DNA from 2 places in the Streptomyces sp. NPDC107546 genome. Region 1 is predicted to be linked to the other one. Evidence: predicted binding sites of a transcription regulator. Region 1 holds the regulator's gene; the other holds the start of a gene.
The links. The regulator HspR, encoded in region 1, represses chaperone genes until heat shock. The targets are predictions, from matches to a motif close to TTGAGNNNNNNNNNCTCAA.
Positions count from the first base shown of each region.

Region 1 (3,381 bases):
CGCCTTGTACTTCGCGGTGCAGATGTCCTTGACGGTGTAGATGCCGTCCTGGATCACCGTGTCCTTGATGTTGTCCCTCGTGAGGGCGACCACCGGCACGAGCATCGACGGGATGTTCTTCTCCGTCGGGCTGTCGACATGGTCACGGGTCAGTGCGTCGAACTCGATCGAGCGGCCCTGGACCTTGGCCACGGCCATCTCCGCGGCGTTGTTCGCCTCGTCCGGGTACGACTTGTACACGCTCATGTACTGCTCACCGGAGACGATCCGCTGCACCGCGTCCAGCGCCGCGTCCTGCCCGGTCACCGGCGGCACCTTGCTGACGCCCGCCTCCTTCAGCGCGTCGATGACGGCGCCGGCCATGCCGTCGTTCGCGGAGTAGACCGCGGCGATGTTGCTCAGCCCGACGGCCCGGATCGCCTCGGCCATGTTCGCCTTGGCGTTCTCCGGCTTCCAGTCCTTGGTGTCGAAGGACTTGACGATGTTGACCTTGCCCTGGAGCTCGCTGAGCGCGCCCTCCTTGAACTGCGCCGCGTTCGGGTCGGTGGGCGAGCCGTTCATCATGACGATCTTGCTGCTCGAGGCCTTGGCGCCGAGTGCGTCCATGAGGGCGCGGCCCTGCACCTGGCCGACCAGTTCGTTGTCGAAGGAGATGTACGCGTCGATGGGGCCCTGGGCGAGCCGGTCGTAGGCGATGACCGGGATGCCCGCGTCCTTGGCCTTCTGCACGCCCGGCGCGATGGCCTTGGCGTCGACCGCGTCCACCAGCAGCACGTCCGCCTTGTCGGCGATCATCTGGTCGAGCTGCTTGTTCTGCGCGGCCGCGTCGGCGTCGGCGTTGGCGTACAGGACCTTGCCCTTGTTGTCGGTGAGGGAGGCGACCTGCTTCTTGATGATGGGGTAGTCGAACCTGTCGTACCGCGGGTTCTCCTTCTCGGGCAGAAGGAGACCGACCGTGATGTCGTTGCCCTTCTTCGGCGTGGCGGAGCTGCTGCTGCCGCCGACTCCGTCGATGACGCCGCACGCGGCGAGCGAGACGGCCGACGCCGAGGCGGCCAGGGCTATGGCGGTACGACGCACAGCGGTCCTACGGGTGGTACGAACGTTCACATCAGGTGCCTTCCGGGCGAGGGAGCAGCGTTGCGACCCAGGTGGCTGAAAGCCAACGCGGGGACGGTGGGCAGCGTCAAGAACTACCGGTTAACGAGATGGCAACAGGATCACTGTGCGAGTCAAGTGAAAACCAAGAGAGCGTCGTGTGGGGACTGCTTCCGCGTCTCAGCCTGACGCCTACCCACTCCGTCACCTGGAGCGATCGCGAACTGACGTGTAGTCAACTGCCTGGCAGTGCCGCCTCCTTGGTCAAATCCCGGGACGCGTGATCCGCATCACAGTCGACAGACAGGTCTCGCCGCCCTCGCTCCAGAAGAGTCCCGATCCGATCAGAGGACCGAATGAACCAAGCCAGACGACGCACGACCGCCGCGGCGGCCACCGCCGTCGTGCTCGCGCGGCTGGGTGTGGACCGACACCACCGCACCCGTCGGCACGACCCTGTACCGGCCGGTTCTGGCACGATGAAGGGGCCCGCGGTGTTCCGCGGGCCCCTTCACCGTGTTCCACTCAGTCCTGCTGTTGCCGCTTCGGCCGCCACACCACCAGCGCGCTGGTCTGCTGGACCTCCTGATACGGCACCAGGTCACGGCGGTAGGACGCGTGGACGGCCGCCTCCCGCTGGCGCATGGCCGCCGCCGCGCCGTCAAGGGCGGCCTGGAGCTCCGCGACGCGGGACTGGAGCGCGGCGACCTGGTTCTCCAGTTCGATGATGCGCTTGATACCGGCCAGGTTGATGCCCTCGTCCTGCGACAACTGCTGCACCTGGCGGAGCAGTTCGATGTCACGGGCCGAGTAGCGCCGGCCCCGCCCCGCGGTGCGGTCCGGGGACACGAGCCCCAGACGGTCGTACTGGCGCAGCGTCTGCGGGTGCAGTCCGGAGAGCTGGGCCGCCACCGAGATGACGTAGACCGGGGTGTCCTCGGTCAGCTCATACGGGTTGCGTCGACGCCCGTCCATCTGGTCATGCTCCCTTCGCGGCCTGGAACAGCTCCGCCCGCGGGTCCTCACCCGCGGTTGCCTCGCGATACGCCTCCAGCGCGTCACGAGCCTTCCCCGACACGTCCTTCGGGACACTCACCTCCACGGTGACCAGCAGGTCGCCGCGGGTGCCGTCCTTGCGGACCGCGCCCTTTCCACGGGCGCGCATCGTACGCCCGTTCGGCGTGCCGGGGGGCAGCTTCAGCGTCACCGGGGGCCCGCCCAGGGTGGGCACCCGGATGTCGGCGCCGAGCGCCGCCTCCGCGAAGGTCACCGGAACGGTGACCGTCAGGTTGTCGCCCTTGCGACCGAAGACGGGATGCGGATTGACGTGCACGACCACGTACAGGTCACCGGCCGGGCCGCCCCGCTCGCCGGGCGCGCCCTTGCCGCGCAGCCGGATGCGCTGCCCGTCGGACACGCCCGCCGGGATGCGCACCTGCATCGTCCGGGACGACTTGGCCCGGCCGCTGCCCTTGCAGACCTCGCACGGGTCCTCCGCGATCAGCCCGCGGCCCTTGCAGTCCGGGCACGGGTCGGTCAGCGAGAAGCCGCCGCCCGAGCCGCGCGCCACCTGCCCGGTGCCGACACAGGTCGGGCACACGCGCGGCGTGCCGTTCTTGTCGCCGGTGCCCGAACAGGCCTTGCACGGTGACTGCGAGGACATGCGCAGCGGCACGGTCGCCCCGTCCACCGCCTCCATGAAGCTCAGCGTGACCTCGGACTCGATGTCCTGGCCGCGCCTGGGCTGCGTACGCGTGCCCGCGCCGCCGCCACGGTTGAACAGGCCCCCGAAGACGTCACCGAGACCACCGCCGAAGCCGCCCCCGGCGCCGCCCTGGCCGCCGAAGAGGTCGCCCAGGTCGAAGTTGAACGAGCCGCCCGCCCCGGGGCCGGGACGGAAGCCGCCGTTGCCGAACAGGGCGCGGGCCTCGTCGTACTCCTTGCGCTTCTTGGGGTCGCCGAGGACGTCGTTCGCCTCGGAGATCTCCTTGAAACGTTCCTCCGCCTTGGCGTTGCCCTTGTTGGCGTCCGGGTGGAACTCGCGGGCGAGCTTCCGGTACGCCTTCTTGATCTCGGCCTCGGTGGCGTCCTTGGGGACGCCGAGGACCTTGTAGTAGTCCTTCTCGATGAAGTCCTTGGTGCTCATCCCCGACGTCCCTCCTTCCCTACGCGTTCGTGGTGTACGTCAGCCCTCGTCCGGGCCACCGTTCTCCTTGTCGTCGCCCGCCTCGCCGGTCTCCTCGGCCTTGACCGTCTGCGCTCCCGGCTGCGGCTCGGCCACGG
Region 1 covers NZ_JBVKBA010000036.1:37,178-40,558, forward strand. Annotated here, with positions in the region: gene ACZ7L1_RS33330 (sugar ABC transporter substrate-binding protein) at 1-1,080, opposite strand, end outside; gene ACZ7L1_RS33335 (heat shock protein transcriptional repressor HspR) at 1,624-2,073, opposite strand; gene dnaJ (molecular chaperone DnaJ) at 2,078-3,244, opposite strand; gene grpE (nucleotide exchange factor GrpE) at 3,284-3,381, opposite strand, start outside.

Region 2 (3,381 bases), on a different contig from region 1:
TTCCTTCAAATTCCGGAGAGGGCTCTGCCGACCACACCGCGAGCACACCGCCGGGTTTCAACACCCTTGCGCAGCTTGTGAGTCCGGACGTCGAGTAGAGGCTGCCGTTGTCGTCCGTGACCGTCCACGCGGGTCCGTTGTCGATGTCCAGACACAGTGCGTCGTACGTGTCCGATGTCTCATTGACGTGGGCGAGGAGGTCGGCTTCCACGATGCGGGTGCGCGGATCGGCGAGCGCGTCGGCGGACAGCGTGGACAGGGGGCCGTCGAGGTGCCAGTCGATGACGGCGCGTTCGCGTTCGACGACGGTGATGCGACCCCAGCGGGGGTCGGCCGCCGCGTGCGCGAGCGAGAAACCGACGCCGAGTCCGCCGATCAGCACGCTCGGGTCCGGGCGGCCGTCCAGGGCGTGCGACGCGGCCTGCACCAGCAGCCGTTCCGAGCGTCCGTCGGAGGTGTCCATCAGGAAGCAGCCGTTGGCGATGATCTGCAGCAGCTCACCGTGGCGCCGCAGCACGACCTCGCCGTGGGGTCCCTCGCGACGGTCCAGGACCACCGGGGTCTCGTCGGTGTCGTACAGATGAGGCATGGACCACATTCTGGTAACCGGCGGTCCGGGGAGCGACCGGATTTCCCCGGCGATCGAACTGGTTCTCCCGCAGTGGTCGGTCGGACCGCCGATGCCGCCGGCAGCCGTGCGCGGTCACCCCGGACGCCGGAAACAGCTGGGAAGTTGCTATGAATCGCGTCTCGGGTGGCGTCGGTCATAGACAGCGACCGGCGCGGCGCGAAGGGTGGAGCGTGACGGAAGGAGCGCCGCACCTTGGAACGTACGGTCTCGGCGGCTGACGCCACGCTCACGCTCCCCGAGACGGGCGCGCCGCTTCTGGACGGCATGCCGCGCCAGCGCACGGCGCCGCCGCCCGTCGCGCCCCCGGCCGCGCTCCCGGTGCCGTGGACGGCACCGCGCCTGGCGTCGCTGCTGCCGGGCCCCAGGCGGGCGCCGTTCACTTTCGGCTACGCCGCCGTGTTGCTGGTGACCTCGCTGTTCGCCCAGTTCGCCGACCCGTCGCTGATGGACGCCCTGTACCAGGGATCCAGCACGGACGTCGCGCATCTGATGCGCAGTCCGGCGGTGGTGCTGCTGGCCAGCGCGCTGTGGATCGCGGGCGGGATGACGTCGTACTACTCGCTGGTCTTCCTGGTCGTGCTGACGGCGCTGGAGCGGCGGATAGGCGGCGCGCGCACGGCGGTCGTCTTCCTGCTCGGGCACGTTCTCGCGACGCTGGGCACCGAGGTCCCGGTCGGCCTCGCGGTCCTGGCGGGCCATCTGCCGGACAGTTCACTGCACCGCCTCGACTACGGCATCAGCTTCGGCGTGGCGGCGAGCCTGGGCGCGCTGACGGGGCTGCTGCGGCCGTGGCTGCGCTGGACCGTGCTGATCGTGTTCACCGCGCTACTCCTCCAGGACCTGGCCGAGTTCACGGACCCGCTGAGCAACTGGGGCCATCTGCTGGCGCTGACGGTCGGCACCGCGACCTGGCCGCTGGTACGGCGCTGGGCCCGGACCGGAGCCGGGGCCACCGTGGCGCCGGCTCGGTAACTGCGGCCTCCGCCCCCGCGGTTCCGCTGCCGTGCGCCGCTGGTGCGGCGCCGTCCAGGTGCCACCCGCGGACGCCGTTCCGGCCTCTCACGCTGATGCGTCCCGGCCTCTGACGGTGATGCCTTCCGGCACCCGATGGTGGTCCGCCCCGGCCTCCGGCGGTGGTCTGCCCGCGCACCGCTCCGTGCCTGGTCACGGCACCCGCTGCAACTGATCGCTGACAGCGAACAAGGGTCGGGGAACAATCGAATCCTCTCGTGCATTGAGTCTGCACAGCTCAACTTGACTGCCGAAGGGGAGATCATGGCTTCGACGTCCTCACCGCTCACCCTGCCTGTGCTGCCGCTCGACGGCGAGGTTGTGCTGCCCGGCATGGTGGTCCCGCTGGACCTGAGCGACTCCGAGGTCCGCGCGGCGGTGGAGGCCGCCCAGGCGGCCGCCCGTTCCGAGCCCGGAAAGCCCAGGGTCCTGCTCGTCCCACGCATCGACGGCACCTACGCCGCCACCGGTGTCCTCGGCACCGTCGAGCAGGTCGGCCGGCTCGCGGACGGCGACCCGGGCGCCCTCATCCGCGGCCTGGGACGGGTGAAGATCGGTGCGGGCACCACCGGGCCCGGCGCGGCGCTCTGGGTCGAGGGAACACGCATCGACGAGACGGTTCCCGACCCGCTGCCCGGCCACGTCACCGAACTCGTCAAGGAGTACAAGGCCCTCGCCGCCAGCTGGCTGAAGAAGCGCGGCGCCTGGCAGGTCGTCGACCGCGTCCAGGCCATCGACGACGTCTCCGCGCTCGCCGACAACTCCGGGTACTCGCCCTTCCTGACCACCGAACAGAAGGTCGAACTCCTGGAGACCAGCGACCCGGTGGCCCGGCTGAAGCTGGCCACCCAGCAGCTCCGCGACCACCTCGCCGAGCAGGAGGTCGCCGAGTCCATCGCCAAGGACGTCCAGGAAGGCGTCGACAAGCAGCAGCGCGAGTTCCTGCTGCGCCGCCAGCTGGAAGCCGTCCGCAAGGAGCTGCGCGAGCTCAACGGCGACACTCAGGAGGGTGAGGAGTCCGACGACTACCGCGCCCGTGCGGAGGCCGCCGACCTGCCCGAGAAGGTCCGTGAGGCCGCGCTCAAGGAGGTCGACAAGCTCGAGCGCACCAGCGACCAGTCCCCCGAGGGCTCCTGGATCCGCACCTGGCTCGACACCGTGCTGGAGATGCCCTGGAACGAGCGCACCGAGGACGCGTACGACATCCGCGGCGCCAGGGGCGTCCTGGACGCCGAGCACGCGGGCCTCGAGGACGTGAAGGAGCGCATCACCGAGTACCTCGCGGTGCGTAAGCGGCGCGCCGAGCGGGGTCTCGGCGTCGTGGGCGGCCGCCGCGGCGGCGCCGTGCTGGCGCTCGTCGGCCCGCCCGGCGTCGGCAAGACCAGCCTCGGCGAGTCCGTCGCGCACGCCATGGGCCGCAAGTTCGTCCGCGTCGCCCTCGGCGGCGTCCGCGACGAGGCCGAGATCCGCGGCCACCGCCGTACGTACGTCGGCGCCCTGCCCGGCCGTATCGTCCGCGCCATCAAGGAGGCCGGTTCCATGAACCCGGTCGTCCTGCTCGACGAGATCGACAAGGTGGGCTCCGACTTCCGCGGCGACCCGGCCGCGGCCCTGCTGGAGGTCCTGGACCCGGCGCAGAACCACACCTTCCGCGACCACTACCTGGAGGTCGAACTCGACCTGTCGGACGTGGTGTTCCTCGCCACGGCCAACGTCCTGGAGGCCATCCCGGAGGCGCT
Region 2 covers NZ_JBVKBA010000028.1:53,643-57,023, forward strand. Annotated here, with positions in the region: gene ACZ7L1_RS30625 (spermine/spermidine synthase domain-containing protein) at 1-589, opposite strand, end outside; gene ACZ7L1_RS30630 (rhomboid-like protein) at 824-1,603, shown strand; gene lon (endopeptidase La) at 1,907-3,381, shown strand, end outside.
Region 2: a site for HspR is predicted at 1,866-1,884, ahead of lon (endopeptidase La). Genes of this name have one in related genera too.